Linked DNA regions of Actinocorallia herbida. The main gene of each other region encodes a partner of the protein of the gene in region 2 in a complex. Links are inferred from orthologs where the notes say so. Each region holds a gene or a part of one and is shown on either strand. Other genes may lie near its edges.

Region 1 (7,505 bases), 1.5 Mb from region 2 along the record:
GGCCCTCGGGCAGCGTCAGCCCGGATCCCCTGCCACAGCCCGCCTCCAGCACGTGGATCTTCGCCAGTCCCTTGTCCAGGGCGTGCAGCCTGACCCGCTCGGCGAAGAGGTCGGCGTCTGGGGCCGGGCCCGAGACCGGCCGGTCCCGCACAGATAGCTCGGTCATGGTTCCGCAGCGTAACCATGGTCGCGGGCGTCTTTCGGTATTCGCGCTTTCTCGCGGTAAACGTGTCCTCGCCCCCGGAACCGGCCGCGGTGGCGCGTACCCTGGAAGCTGCCCGGAGTCAACTGATGATTTCGGGATCTTCGGGCTGCCCGCCTACCCCAAGGTCGATGATGTCTCTCTCGCCTCTGCTTGATCTCCTTCTCACCGATGCCCGGCTGCGCGCCGGCCTCGAGTCGCCGCAGCACCCCCTGGTGGGGCCGCCGTCCTTGCGCCCGGTCCTGGCCGCCGCCCTGTCGCGGACCGCCGTCGACGGCGCCGCGGTGCTGGCCGTCACCGCGACGGGCCGGGAGGCCGAGGACCTGGCGTCGGCGCTGACGAGCCTGCTCGACCCGGTCACGGTCGCGCACTTCCCGTCGTGGGAGACGCTGCCGCACGAGAAGCTCTCGCCGCGCAGCGACACCGTCGGCCAGCGGCTCGCGGTGCTGCGCCGGCTCGCCCACCCCGAGCCCGCCGACCCGGCGAGCGGCCCGCTGAAGGTCGTGGTCGCGCCCGTGCGCGCGGTGCTCCAGCCGATCGTGGCGGGCCTGGGCGACCTGGAGCCGGTCCGGTTGCGCCAGGGCGACGAGATGGACATGGACGAGGTCGTCACGCGCCTCGTCACCGCCGGGTACGACCGGGTCGACCTGGTGGAGAAGCGCGGCGAGATCGCGGTGCGCGGCGGCATCCTCGATGTCTTCCCCGCCGCCGAGCAGCACCCGCTGCGGGTGGAGTTCTGGGGCGACCAGGTCGAGGAGATCCGCTACTTCAAGGCCGCCGACCAGCGCTCGCTGGAGGTCGCCCAGGACGGTCTGTGGGCGCCGCCGTGCCGAGAGCTGCCGCTCACCGACGCGGTGCGCGCGAAGGCCGCCGAACTCGCGGTGGAGTACCCCGCGCTCGCCGACGTGCTCACCCGGATGGCCGAGGGCGAGGCCGTCGAGGGCATGGAGGCGTTCTCCCCGGTCCTCGCGGGCGAGATGGAGCTGCTGGTCGACCTCCTGCCCAAGGGCAGCCGGGTCCTGGTGTGCGACCCAGAGCGCATCCGCGGCCGTGCCGTCGACCTCGTCTCGACCAGCCAGGAGTTCCTCGAGGCGTCCTGGGTCAACGCCGCCTCGGGCGGCGAGGCCCCGATCGACCTCGGCGGCGCGGCCTACCGCACGCTGGACGAGGTCCAGGACCGCGCGGCGGAACTCGACGTCCCGTGGTGGAGCACCAGCCCGCTCGCGGCGGGCGAGGACGACGTCGTGCTGGGCGTGCAGGCCGCCGACGCCTACCGGGGCGACCGGGAGAAGGTCGTCGCCGACGTGCGCGGCTGGCACGAGGCGGGCTGGCAGGTCGTCCTCACCAGCGAGGGCGCGGGCCCGGCCGAGCGCTACACCGAGGTGCTGAAGGACGCGGGCGTGCCCGCGCAGCGCGCCCAGGTCGAGGGCACCGTCTGGGTGACCACCGCCCGCCTGGAGCACGGCTTCATCTGGGACGCGAACGTCAAGCTCGTCGTGCTCACCGAGACCGACCTGTCCGGCCAGAAGTCCTCCACCAAGGACATGCGGCGCATGCCGTCGCGGCGGCGGGGCGGCATCGACCCGCTGCGGCTCTCGGCGGGCGACTACGTGGTGCACGAGCAGCACGGCGTCGGCCGCTATGTCGAGATGGTCTCCCGGACGGTCCAGGGCGCGACCCGCGAGTACCTGATCCTGGAGTACGCGAAGGGCGACCGCCTGTTCGTGCCGACCGACCAGCTGGAGGAGCTGACCCGGTACGTCGGCGGCGAGGCCCCCTCGCTGCACCGGCTGGGCGGCGCGGACTGGCAGAAGGCCAAGTCCCGCGCGAAGAAGGCGGTCAAGCAGATCGCGGGCGAGCTGATCCGGCTGTACTCCGCCCGAATGGCGAGCCCCGGCCATGCGTTCGGCCCCGACACCGTCTGGCAGCGGGAGCTGGAGGACGCCTTCCCCTACGCCGAGACGCCCGACCAGCTCGCCGCGATCGACGAGGTCAAGGGCGACATGGAGAGGCCCGTCCCGATGGACCGGCTGATCTGCGGCGACGTCGGCTACGGCAAGACCGAGATCGCGGTACGGGCGGCGTTCAAGGCGGTCCAGGACGGCAAGCAGGTCGCCGTCCTCGTGCCGACGACCCTGCTCGTCCAGCAGCACCTCTCGACGTTCTCCGAGCGGTTCAGCACCTTCCCCGTCGTGGTGAAGCCGATCTCCCGGTTCCAGTCCGACGCCGACGTCACCGAGACCCTGCGCGGGGTCGCCGACGGCACCGTGGACCTCGTGGTCGGCACGCACCGGCTGCTCAGCCCGTCGACGAGGTTCAAGAACCTCGGCCTGGTGATCATCGACGAGGAGCAGCGCTTCGGCGTCGAGCACAAGGAGGAGCTCAAGCGGCTGCGCACCCAGGTCGACGTCCTGGCGATGTCGGCCACGCCGATCCCGCGCACCCTGGAGATGGGACTCACCGGGATCCGGGAGATGTCCACCATCCTCACCCCGCCGGAAGAGCGGCACCCCGTCCTCACCTTCGTCGGCCCCTACGACACCAAGCAGATCGGCGCGGCGATCCGGCGCGAGCTGCTGCGCGAGGGCCAGGTCTTCTTCGTGCACAACCGGGTGAAGACCATCAACAAGGTCGCGGCCACCCTCAAGGAGCTGGTGCCCGAGGCGCGGATCGCCACCGCGCACGGCCAGATGAACGAGCAGCAGCTCGAAAAGGTGATGGTCGACTTCTGGGAGAAGAACTACGACGTCCTGGTCGCCACGACCATCGTCGAGTCCGGCCTGGACATCCCCAATGCCAACACCCTCATCGTGGACAGGGCCGACATGTACGGCCTGTCCCAGCTGCACCAGCTGCGCGGCCGGGTCGGCCGAGGCCGGGAGCGCGCCTACTCCTACTTCCTGTACCCGCCGGAGACGCCGCTGAGCGAGACCGCGCACGAGCGCCTCGCGACCATCGCGCAGCACACCGAGATCGGCGCGGGCATGTTCGTGGCGATGAAGGACCTGGAGATCCGCGGCGCGGGCAACATCCTGGGCGGGGAGCAGTCCGGCCACGTCGCGGGCGTCGGCTTCGACCTGTACGTCCGGATGGTCGGCGAGGCGGTCCGGGACCTGAAGGAGACCGGCCAGGAGGCCGCGCCGCCGTTGGAGACCAAGGTCGAACTGCCGGTGGACGCGCACATCCCGCACGAGTACGTGCCGGGGGAGCGGCTGCGGCTGGAGGCCTACCGCCGGATCGCGGGCATCACCTCGCCCGACGAGATCCCCGGGGTGCTGGAGGAGCTGAAGGACCGCTTCGGCGCGCCCCCGCTCGCCGTGCTCAATCTGATGGAGGTCGCCAGGTTCCGGGCCAAGGCGCGCAAGGCCGGCCTCACCGAGATCGTGCTCCAGGGCAACTACGTCAGGTTCGCCAAGGCCGGCCACGAGGGCGACCTGCTGCCCGAGTCGCGGTACCTGCGGATGCAGCGCCTGTACCCCAAGAGCCTGATGAAGCCGGGGCACCTGCTCGTGCCCACGCCGAAGACCAGTCCCATCGGGGGAAGGCCGCTGCGGGACGGCGACATGCTGCGCTGGGCGACGGACGCCGTCGATGCGCTCTTCCTGGAACAGATCACCCGTCAGTAAGGTAACCGGGTGATCAGAATGACGCTCGCGGTCGTGGCCCTCGCCCTGTCGGCCACGGCCTGCGGCGGCCAGGTGCGGATGGGCGCGGCGGCGACCTTCGCCGACGAGCCGCGCATCAGTCAGGCCGACCTCGGCACGGCAGCCGAGGAATGGCAGACCTACTACGCGAAGCACCCCCTGGACCGCAGCATCCTCCTGCTGCCGAAGGCCGATTCGCTCCAGGGCAGCATCCTCGCGGGGCTGATCGGCATGCGGGTCGCCGACCAGACCGCCGAGGACCGCGGCATCGAGGTGACCGACGCCCAGGTCGACCAGTTCATCGCCCAGCTGACCGGCGGCCAGACCGCCCGGTTCGACCAGGTCGCGATGCGGTTCGGGGTGGCGCCGTCGCACAGCCGCCGCTTCGCCAGGATGCTGCTCATCACCGACCGGCTCTCCCAGGGCGCCGCCGACGAGGACGCCGCGGTCCGCCAGGTCGGCGACGCGTTCGCGGCGTCGGCGCGCGGGATGGGCATCAAGGTGAATCCGCGGTACGGCGACGCCTACGCCTCCGGCGTGAGCCTCGGCATGCTGTACCCGCCGGTCCAGCACCTGTCGCTGCCCGCGACGGGCACGGGCCGGTGAGCCTCGTCCTGCTGGCGACCTCGCACCGGGTCGCCCCCGGCCTCCTGACGTGGCGGGCCTGGTCGGCCCTGCGCGACGGAAGGGTGCGCACCGCCTCCCCGGACCACCCCCAGCTCCCCTATCTGCGTGACGCGGGCGTCGTCGTCGAGGAGGTCGCGCCCGACGCCCGTGCGGTGGTGGCCGCCGCCCGGGAGGAGGCCGTCGTCTGGCTGGCCGCCCCCGATGGCGACGCGTCCTTCGCGGCGCGGGTCGGCGAGCTCGTCGTGGCCGATCCGCTGGACGTCGAGGTCGTGCACGGCTCCTATGACCTGCCGGGCGCCCGGCTGCTCGACGTGGTCGAGGTGATGCGGCGGCTGCGCAGGGACTGCCCCTGGGACCGCGCGCAGACCCACGCCTCCCTGGTGCCGTACCTCATCGAGGAGACCTACGAGGCGGTCGACGCGATCGCCTCGGGCGACCAGGACGAGCTGTGCGAGGAACTCGGCGACGTCCTGTTCCAGGTGGCCTTCCACGCCGCGGTCGCGGCCGAGAGAGAAGACGGCTTCACCATCGACGACGTCGCCGCGGGGATCGTCGACAAGCTCGTCCGCAGGCATCCGCACGTCTTCGCGGACGTGACCGTGTCCGGCGCCGACGAGGTCGTGGCCAACTGGGACGAGATCAAGAAGGCCGAGAAGGCGGGCCGTCCCCTCCTGGGGGGAGTGCCCCGGTCGATGCCCGCCGTGCCGGAGGCCGAGGACCTCGTGCGCAAGGCCCGTAAGGCCGGGGTGCCCGAGGGGCTGTTCGCGGGCTACGAGGCCCGTGCGGAAGCGGCGCGTATCGCGAACGCGGAGCTGAAGGCGTGGTCTGGCGAGTTCCGGTCGCTCGTGGAGGCATGGGAAGGCCGCTCGCGGGGATGACCGGTACATGGTCTGGCCTCGGGGGGCTGCTGGTTTTGTGACATACGTCCGGTCTATGGTGTGCGCCATGGACTCGGACGCCCGTGGGCGCGGGAAGGCCGGTGCCGTCAGGCGTCTGGCGGGTTACAGCGCCCTCGCGGGCCTGCTGAGCGCGCTCCTGGTGCTGCCGCTCGCCTGCGTCGCGGGGGTGGGCGCCCGCGACTCGGCGGAGTGGCTCCTCACCGAGCCCGTGGACCTCGGCGACCTCACGACGCCGCAGCGTTCCACCATCCTCGCCGCGGACGGTTCGTCCATCGCCACCTTCTACCGGCAGAACCGGGTCGACGTCCCGCTGGAGAAGGTCGCGCCCATCGCCGCCAAGGCGGTCGTCGCGATCGAGGACGCCAGGTTCTACGAGCACGGCGCGCTCGACCTCAAGGGCACGATGCGGGCACTGGCCTCCAACCTCGACGGTTCGGGCGCCTCCGCGCCCCAGGGCGGTTCCGGCATCACCCAGCAGTACGTGAAGAACCTTCTGTACGTGAACGCGGAGACCGACGCCGAGCGGCAGGACGCGGTCGAGACGACGCCCGGCCGCAAGATTCGGGAGCTGCGCTACGCGATCGCGGTCGAGGAGCGGTTCGGCAAGGACGAGATCCTGGAGAAGTACCTGAACGTCGCCTACTTCGGCGACGGCGCCTACGGCATAGAGGCCGCGTCCCGGCGGTACTTCTCCATCCCGGCCGCGAAGCTGTCCCTCGGCCAGGCGGCCACCCTCGCCGGCGCGCTCAAGAACGGCAACCAATACAACCTCCGGCTGAACCCGGAGGGCGCGGTCAACCGGCGCAACACGGTCCTGGACCGGATGGCGGAGCTGGGCGTCATCGACACCGCGACGGCGAAGGCGGAGAAGGACAAGCCGCTCAAGATCAAGATCACCGAGACCAAGAACGGCTGCACCGAAAGCAGGGCCGCGTTCTTCTGCGACTACGTTCAGCGCGAGATCCTCACCAACAAGATCTTCGGCAAGACCCCCGAGGAGCGGGAGCGGCTGCTGTGGATCGGCGGCCTGACGATCCGCACCACCCTGGACTGGAAGACCCAGAAGGCCGCCCACAAGGCGCTGCTCCGGCACGTCCCGGCCAAGAACGACGAGGGCAAGGCCGCCGCTCAGGTCCTGGTGGAGCCCGGCACGGGCGAGATCAAGGGCATGGACGTCGGCCGGGAGCTCGGCCCGAACGAGCAGCGCGGCAAGACCTGGATCAACTTCGCCGCCGACGCCGACCACGGCACCAGCATCGGCATGGCCGCGGGCTCGACCTTCAAGGCGTTCACCCTGGCCGCCGCCTTCGACCAGGGCATGGCGATCGGCGACCGGATCACCGCGCCGAGGGGCTACGCCCCGACCGGCTTCAAGGACTGCAAGGGCAAGGACGTCAGTGACACCAAGGTCCTCACCAACTCCTCCGACGGCGAGGGCGGCCGCAGCTTCAGCCTGCTGACCGGCTCCTGGCACTCGGTGAACACCTTCTTCCTGCTGCTGGAGAAGAAGGTCGGCCTGTGCGACACGGTGAAGATCGCCAAGAAGCTGGGCATCAAGCGCGCCGACGGCAAGCCGCTCCAGGAGTTCGCGTCCTTCACCCTCGGCTTCAACGACGTCTCGCCGCTCAGGGTGGCCGCCGCCTACGCGGCGTTCGGCGCCCGCGGCAAGTACTGCGAGCCGATCGCGATCAAGCGGATCAACACCTCGGACGGCAAGAGCATCCCGGTGCCGAAGGCCGGATGCGAGCAGGTGATCGACAAGGGCGTCGCCGACGCCGTCAATTATGTGCTGTCGGGCGTCCTGACCCGGGGGACGGGCCGGGGGCTCGGCATCGGCAGGCCGGCCGCGGGCAAGACCGGCACCGTGGACAACTACTCGGCCGCCTGGTTCGCCGGGTACACCCCGCAGCTCGCCTCGGCCGTCTGGGTGGGCGACCCGCGCGGTGGCTACAAGTACCCGATGACGAACACCTGCCTGCCGACGCACTGCGGCGGCCCGGTCTACGGCGCGACGATCCCCGGCCCGATCTGGCAGGACACCATGGCCGAGGCGCTGAGCGGGGTCGAGGCGGGGCGGTTCCAGCGCCCGCCGTCGTTCTTCTTCCGCAAGGGCTCGGGCGAGGACGAGGTCAA
Region 2 (6,840 bases):
GTTCGCGCCAGTGCGGGACGGACGGGCGCTCGCGGCCGAGCGTGGAGTCCTTGCCGTGGCCCGGATAGAACCAGGTCTCGTCCGGCAGTACCTCGAACACCCGTTCGGTGACGTCGGTGAGGAGCCGGTCGAAGAGCTTGGCGTCGCCCCAGGTGTTCCCGACGCCGCCGGGGAACAGGCTGTCTCCGGTGAACAGGTGCGGCCGCGCGGGGGCTCGCAGCAGCAGGGCGATCGAGCCCGGAGTGTGGCCGCGCAGGTGGATGACCTCGAGGGCGTGCTCGCCCAGCGTGATCGTGTCGCCGTGCTCGACCGGCTCGGTGACCGGGACGGGCAGCGGCTCGGCGTCGTGCGGGTGCGCGGTCACCGCGGCGCTGGTGGCGCGGGCGACCTCCGCGAGCGCCTGCCAGTGGTCCTGGTGGCGGTGGGTGGTGACGATCCGGTTCAGCGGCCGGTCGCCGATCAGCTCGAGCAGCCGGTCGGCCTCCGCCGCGGCGTCGATGAGCAGCTGCTCGCCAGAGGCGGTGTCCCGCAGCAGGTAGGCGTTGTTGTCGTACGGGCCGACGGCGAGCTTCGCCACGGTCAGGCCGGGCAGCAGCTCCCGGATGTCGGCGGGACCGCCGACGGCGACGTCTCCGGTGTAGCTCATGCCTTGCTCCCATCGGTGGCGGCCGGATACGGCCAGGGTGGTACGGGGGCGTGCGGCGAAGGACTCCTGCCCGTCACCCAGCCCAGCAGTTCTGACGCCGGAGCGCGCAGCCCGGGACCCGGCCCGCCCAGCTCCACGGCGAGGTCGGGGTCCGTGGCGGTGATCCGGGAGTACGGCACGGCGCCGCGCAGCATCGGCAGGGACTCCGTCAGCTCCCAGCGCAGATAGGACCGCGGCCAGTCTTCTACGGTGTAGCCCGCGGCGAGGTCGACATGGTGGACCTCGACCTCGCGCCAGCGCCGGTACAGCGTGTACCAGGCCGGATGCGACCAGCCCCCCAGAGCCGCCACGGGGGCGTCCCAGCGGTCGTCGGGCAGCGCGCGGGCCAGCGCGTGCAGCCGCGCCGCGGACTCCCGCACGTCGGCGACGAGCACCGCGTGCGGCAGGTGCGCGCCCGCCTCGATCTCCGTCTCGCGGGCCTCGGCGCTCGGGTACTGCGGGGTGACGACGCCGGTGGCCGCCCACTCCAGCAGCCGGGAGTAGGAGTCGGCGTTGCGCGCCACGTGCCGCGCGACATGGCCGCGCGTCCAGCCCTCCAGCGGTGACGGCGCGCGCAGCGCGGGCTCGTCGAGTCCTGCCAGGGTCCGTTCCAGCCGCTCCTGGGAGGCGACGACCTCCCCGAGCACGGCGCGCCAGTCGTGCATGCCCATATCCTCGCGCACCGCGGTGACGTCCCGGACACCAGGAGGGGCCGGAGCGGTGGCCGTGCGAAGACCCGCAGGCCAGACGATCCGCAGGCCAGACGATCCGCCCTTTTCGAGGTCGATGTCCGAAGACCGCCGGAGACTGTCAGTGGCCCGGCCTAGCCTTGGGGTGTGCAGTCTTTCGGGTGGACCCTGCTCCAGACGCCGATCGGTCCGCTTCTGCTCGCGGAGACCGAGACGGGACTCGTCGCCGTGCGCTTCCACGCGCACGACCCGGCGCGGGAGGTCGCGGTCCTCGCCGAACGCCTCGGCCGCGCGCCGGCGCGCGGCGGCGCACGGGAGGCGTCCGCGCAGCTCTCCGCCTATTTCGCCGAGGACCTCACCGAGTTCGGCCTGCCGCTGGACTGGCGGCTCGTCACCGGCTTCTCCCGGCACGTCCTGCGCGAGCTGGACGCCTCGGTCCCGTACGGCCAGGTGATCTCCTACGGCGACCTCGCCGAGCGCGCGGGCTCGCCCGACGCGGCCCGTGCCGTCGGCGCCGCCATGGGCGCCAATCCGCTGCCCGTCGTCGTCCCCTGCCACCGCGTCGTCGGCGGCGGCGGCCTGGGCGGCTTCGGCGGCGGCCGCGCCACCAAGGAGGCACTCCTCTCCCTGGAAGGCTCCCTGCCGGCGCCCCTCTTCTGACGTCGGGGCCCGCCGGTCAGGGCGTCGTCGCGGCGGAGCGTTCGACGACCTTGGGCGCCCGCGCGGGCAGGTCCGCGGCCGCGGCGAAGGCGAGGGCGGTGTGGGCCATCGCCCGCAGGTTGACGCCCAGAGCCGTGGTGTTGAGGTTGTCCAGGGTGTCGCAGGCGCGGTGGTAGCAGGCGTCGTAGGGCTGTCCCGCGGTACCGCCGAACCTGGCGGCCTCGGCCTCGGTCTTGCGGCCCTCGGCGCCGGTGAACAGGCCGCCCGACGGGATGCCCCGGGCGATGAACGGGCCGTAGTCGGACCGTCCGGTGAAGTCGCTGCCCTGGTGCGGCAGGCCCGCGGTGTCGAAGTAGTCGGCGTAGACCTGCTCGATGCGGCCCGAGCCCTCCGGCCCCGGGCCCTCGCCCGTGCGGTCGGAGTCGTCGCCGTCGTAGATGCCGTAGACGTGGTTGGGCGAGGCGATCATGTCGTGGTTGAGGTAGACCCGGATCTTCGCGCGCTCCGCGGCGCTCAGCGCGTCCACATAGTGCGCGGAGCCGAGCAGGCCGAGCTCCTCCGCGCCCCACCAGGCGAACCGCAGCCGGTTGCGGGCCGGCTGCTCCCGCGCGTACCTGGCCACCTCGAGGAGCGCGGCCGCGCCCGAGCCGTTGTCGTTGATGCCGGGACCCTCGGGCACGCTGTCGAAGTGCGCGCCCACCATGACGACGCGGTCGGCGGCGCCCTGGTCGGTCTCGGCCAGCACGTTCCAGGTGGTCCGCCGGCTGCTCGTCGTCGCGGTGACGATCCGGGCGGTAGTGCCCGGCGCCGCGAGGTCCCCGCCGACGGCCGCGGACGCGCCGAGGACCGGGACGGTGACCTTCCCGGGCTCGCCGAGGGTGCCGGAGACGGCGTCGGTGTGCTTCGCGCCGCCGTCGTTGAAGATCACCACGGCCGCCGCGCCCGCGTCCTGGGCGTGCTTCGCCTTGGTGTGGAACGGGCAGGTGCCGCGCCGCAGCAGCGCGATCTCGCCGCGGCCGAACCCTGCGAAGTCGGCGGTCTCGCAGCCCGAGGTGCTCGCCTTGCCTGCGGCGGGCGCCTCGGCGTCGACGGCCCGCACCGGGGCGGTCACGTCGCCGGAACCCGAGTACGTCATCGTCGTGAAATCCCCGGCGACCGCGGCGTCCGTGCCGGTCGGGGTGTAGGTCAGCTCGGCGGGGCCGGTCCGGATCAACTCGGCGGGCTTGTCCTCGCGGAAGTACGGGACGTCGAACTCCTGCACGACCGGCCGGTACCCGGCCTCGCGGAGCTGCTCGATGAGGTAGTCGCGGGAGGCGGCGTATCCGGGCGTGCCCGCCGCGCGGGTGCCGCCGTGGGCGTCGGCGATCCGGGCGAGCGCCTTCAGATGCGCCCGCACCGTGTCCACCCGGACCGCCCCCGCGGCGGAGAGCACCGGGTCGCCGCGCTGCGCGCACGCCGCGGAAGGCGCCGCGGAGAGAGTCACGGCGACGGCGGCGGCGGCCAGCGCCCGGCGGCGTCGGGGCAACTGCATCTGAGACTCCTCGCGTCCCTCCCCGGCCGGTGGACACGCCGCACCGGTGGGCGGACTCCCCCGTGGACCCGCCCTGGCCGGGTGGCGCAGGCCGCGCGCGGCGGCCGGGCCGTCAACCGAGGATCTTCGCCAGGTACTGCCCGGTGTGGCTGCCGTCAACCGCCGCGACATCCTCCGGCGTGCCGGTGGCGACCACGGTGCCGCCGCGCGAACCGCCCTCGGGACCCATGTCGACGATCCAGTCCGCGGTCTTGATGACATCGAGGTTGTGCTCGATCACCAGGACCGTGTTGCCCTTGTCGACCAGGCTGTTGAGCACGCCGAGGAGCTTGCGGATGTCCTCGAAGTGCAGGCCGGTGGTCGGCTCGTCCAGGACGTAGATCGTGCGCCCGGTGGAGCGCCGCTGGAGCTCCGAGGCGAGCTTGACGCGCTGGGCCTCGCCGCCCGAGAGGGTCGGCGCGGGCTGGCCGAGCCGCACGTATCCCAGGCCCACGTCGTTCAGGGTCTTCATGTGCCGGTGGATCGCGGTGATCGGCTCGAAGAACTCGACCGCCTCCTCGATCGGCATGTCCAGCACGTCGGCGATGGTCTTGCCCTTGTAGTGGACCTCCAGGGTCTCCCGGTTGTACCGGGCCCCGTGGCAGACCTCGCACGGCACGTAGACGTCCGGCAGGAAGTTCATCTCGATCTTGATGGTGCCGTCGCCCGCGCAGTTCTCGCAGCGGCCGCCCTTGATGTTGAAGGAGAACCTGCCCGGCTGGTATCCGCGCACCTTGGCCTCGGTGGTCGAGGCGAACAGCTTGCGCACGTGGTCGAACACGCCGGTGTAGGTCGCCGGGTTGGACCGCGGGGTCCGGCCGATCGGCGACTGGTCGACGTGCACGACCTTGTCGAGCTGGTCGAGGCCGGTGACGCGCTTGTGCTTGCCCGGCACCGTCTTGGCGTTGTGCAGGTCCCTGGCCAGGGCGTTGTACAGGATGTCGTTGACCAGGGTGGACTTGCCCGAGCCGGACACGCCGGTGACCGCGGTGAACACCCCGAGCGGGAACGCGACGTCCACGTTCTGGAGGTTGTTGGCGGTGGCGCCCTTGACGGAGATCTCGCGGCCCTTGGTCCGGGGCCGGCGGAGCGCCGGGACCTCGATCGAGCGCCTGCCGGAGACGTACTGGCCCGTCAGGGACTCCTCGGACTCCAGGAGGTCCTGGACCGTGCCGGACACCACGACGTTGCCGCCGTGCTCGCCCGCGCCCGGACCGATGTCGACGACCCAGTCGGCGGCCTGGATGGTGTCCTCGTCGTGCTCGACGACGATGAGGGTGTTGCCGATGTCGCGCAGCCGCAGCAGGGTCTCCAGCAGCCGGGCGTTGTCGCGCTGGTGCAGGCCGATCGACGGCTCGTCCAGCACGTACAGCACGCCGACCAGGCCGGAGCCGATCTGGGTGGCCAGCCTGATCCGCTGCGCCTCGCCGCCCGCGAGGGTGGCCGACGGGCGGTCCAGGCTGAGGTAGTCGAGGCCGACGTCCAGCAGGAAGCCCAGCCGGGAGTTGACCTCCTTGAGCACCTGCTCGGCGATCTGCGCGTCGCGCTGGTCCAGCTCCATGGCGCGCAGGAACGCCGCGGCGTTGGAGATGGGCAGCGCGGCGACCTCGGCGATCGAGCGGCCGGCGACCTTGACGGCGAGGATCAGCGGCTTCAGCCGGGCGCCCTGGCACGAGGGGCACGGGATCTCCCGCATGTAGCCCTCGAACCGCTCGCGGCTGGTGTCGCTCTCGGCCTCGGCGTGCCGCCGCTGTACCCAGGGGATGACGCCCTCGTACTCGGTGTAGTAGGAGCGCTTGCGGCCGTACCGGTTGCTGTAGGAGACGTGCACCTGGGTGGCATGCCCGAACAGGATCGCCTTGCGGGCCTTGGCCGGGATCCGCTTCCACGGCTCGTCGAGGGAGAACTCCAGGGCGGCGCCGAGGCCGTCGAGCAGGCGCAGGAAGTATTCGCTGGCGTGGCCCGCCGACCAGGGGGACAGGGCGCCCTCTTCGAGTGACTTGTCCTCGTCCGGGACGATCAGCTCGGGGTCGACCTCCATCCGGGTGCCCAGGCCCGCGCAGTCCGGGCAGGCGCCGTAGGGGGAGTTGAACGAGAAGGAGCGCGGCTCCAGCTCCTCGAAGGACAGGTCGTCGTACGGGCAGTACAGGTGCTCGGAGTACATGCGCTCGCGGCCCGGGTCGTCCTCGGGGAGGTCGACGAAGTCCAGCACGAGGGTGCCGCCCGCCAGCGCGAGGCCGGTCTCGACGGAGTCGGCGAGCCGGCGGCGCGCGGACTCCTTGACCGAGAGCCGGTCGACGATGACGGAGATGTCGTGCTTCTCCTGCTTCTTGAGCGTCGGCGGGTCGTCCAGCCGGATCGCCGTGCCGTCGACCAGCGCGCGAGAGAAGCCCTTGGCCTGGAGCTCCTTGAACAGCTCCAGGTATTCGCCCTTGCGGCCGCGGATCACCGGCGCCAGCACCTGGAAGCGGGTGCCCTCGGGCAGCTCCAGCACGCGGTCCACGATCTGCTGCGGGCTCTGCCGGGCGATCGGGCGCGCGCACTCGGGGCAGTGCGGCTTGCCGATCCGCGCGTACAGCAGGCGCAGGTAGTCGTAGACCTCGGTGATCGTGCCGACGGTCGAGCGCGGGTTCTTCGAGGTGGACTTCTGGTCGATCGAGACGGCCGGGGACAGGCCCTCGATGAAGTCCACGTTCGGCTTGTCCATCTGGCCCAGGAACTGGCGCGCGTAAGCCGACAGGGACTCCACGTACCGGCGCTGGCCCTCGGCGAAGATCGTGTCGAACGCCAGGCTCGACTTGCCCGAGCCGGACAGGCCGGTGAACACGATCATGGCGTCGCGCGGAAGGTCCAGCGAGACGTCCTTGAGGTTGTGCTCGCGCGCGCCGGATACGACGAGTCGATCATGCACGGTGTGTTTCCCCAGATCATCGGTGGTGCGGGCGCCGAACGAAGTGGCCCGATTCAGGCTAACCACGGGGAGTGACATTTTCGTCCCCGCGGGCGGTGCGCCACCCGTCACCGTACACGTGTTCGAACCGCGGTCGCCACCGAACCGCGCATGTTCGTGTCCCCGCAAGGTCGCTTCCGGCGGCACAATGGCGCGGTGGACGACGGAGTGGCGATGCTCGCGGTGATCGTGATCTTCATGCTGGCGACGGTCGTGGCCGTCGGCATCGGGGACCGGATACGGCGGCCTTATCCCGTCCTCGTGAGCGTCATCGGGCTGGCCGTCG

Evidence for each region.
Region 1: the proteins of uvrA (region 2) and mfd are in contact, whole or in part, in a crystal structure (PDB 4DFC), measured with the Escherichia coli proteins. The link is inferred for Actinocorallia herbida from one-to-one orthologs.

The regions. Positions count from the first base shown.
Region 1 is NZ_RJKE01000001.1:192,133-199,637, forward strand. The notes cover bases 1-4,028. They hold mfd (transcription-repair coupling factor), read left to right. Parts: upstream 1-336; coding sequence 337-3,828; downstream 3,829-4,028. Other genes in these bases: EDD29_RS01160 (class I SAM-dependent methyltransferase), read right to left, coding at 1-166; EDD29_RS01170 (SurA N-terminal domain-containing protein), read left to right, coding at 3,847-4,028. Also shown: more of EDD29_RS01170, read left to right, coding at 4,029-4,452; EDD29_RS01175 (nucleoside triphosphate pyrophosphohydrolase), read left to right, coding at 4,449-5,351; EDD29_RS01180 (transglycosylase domain-containing protein), read left to right, coding at 5,419-7,505. UniProt on the Escherichia coli protein: Couples transcription and DNA repair by recognizing RNA polymerase (RNAP) stalled at DNA lesions. Mediates ATP-dependent release of RNAP and its truncated transcript from the DNA, and recruitment of nucleotide excision repair machinery to the damaged site.
Region 2 is NZ_RJKE01000001.1:1,695,367-1,702,206, forward strand. Bases 3,478-6,840 are described here. They hold uvrA (excinuclease ABC subunit UvrA), read right to left. Parts: upstream 6,516-6,840; coding sequence 3,678-6,515; downstream 3,478-3,677. Other genes in these bases: EDD29_RS08035 (M28 family peptidase), read right to left, coding at 3,478-3,565; EDD29_RS08045 (cation:proton antiporter), read left to right, coding at 6,711-6,840. Outside these bases: EDD29_RS08020 (MBL fold metallo-hydrolase), read right to left, coding at 1-646; EDD29_RS08025 (maleylpyruvate isomerase family mycothiol-dependent enzyme), read right to left, coding at 643-1,350; EDD29_RS08030 (methylated-DNA--[protein]-cysteine S-methyltransferase), read left to right, coding at 1,522-2,034; more of EDD29_RS08035, read right to left, coding at 2,051-3,477. UniProt on the Escherichia coli protein: The UvrABC repair system catalyzes the recognition and processing of DNA lesions. UvrA is an ATPase and a DNA-binding protein. A damage recognition complex composed of 2 UvrA and 2 UvrB subunits scans DNA for abnormalities.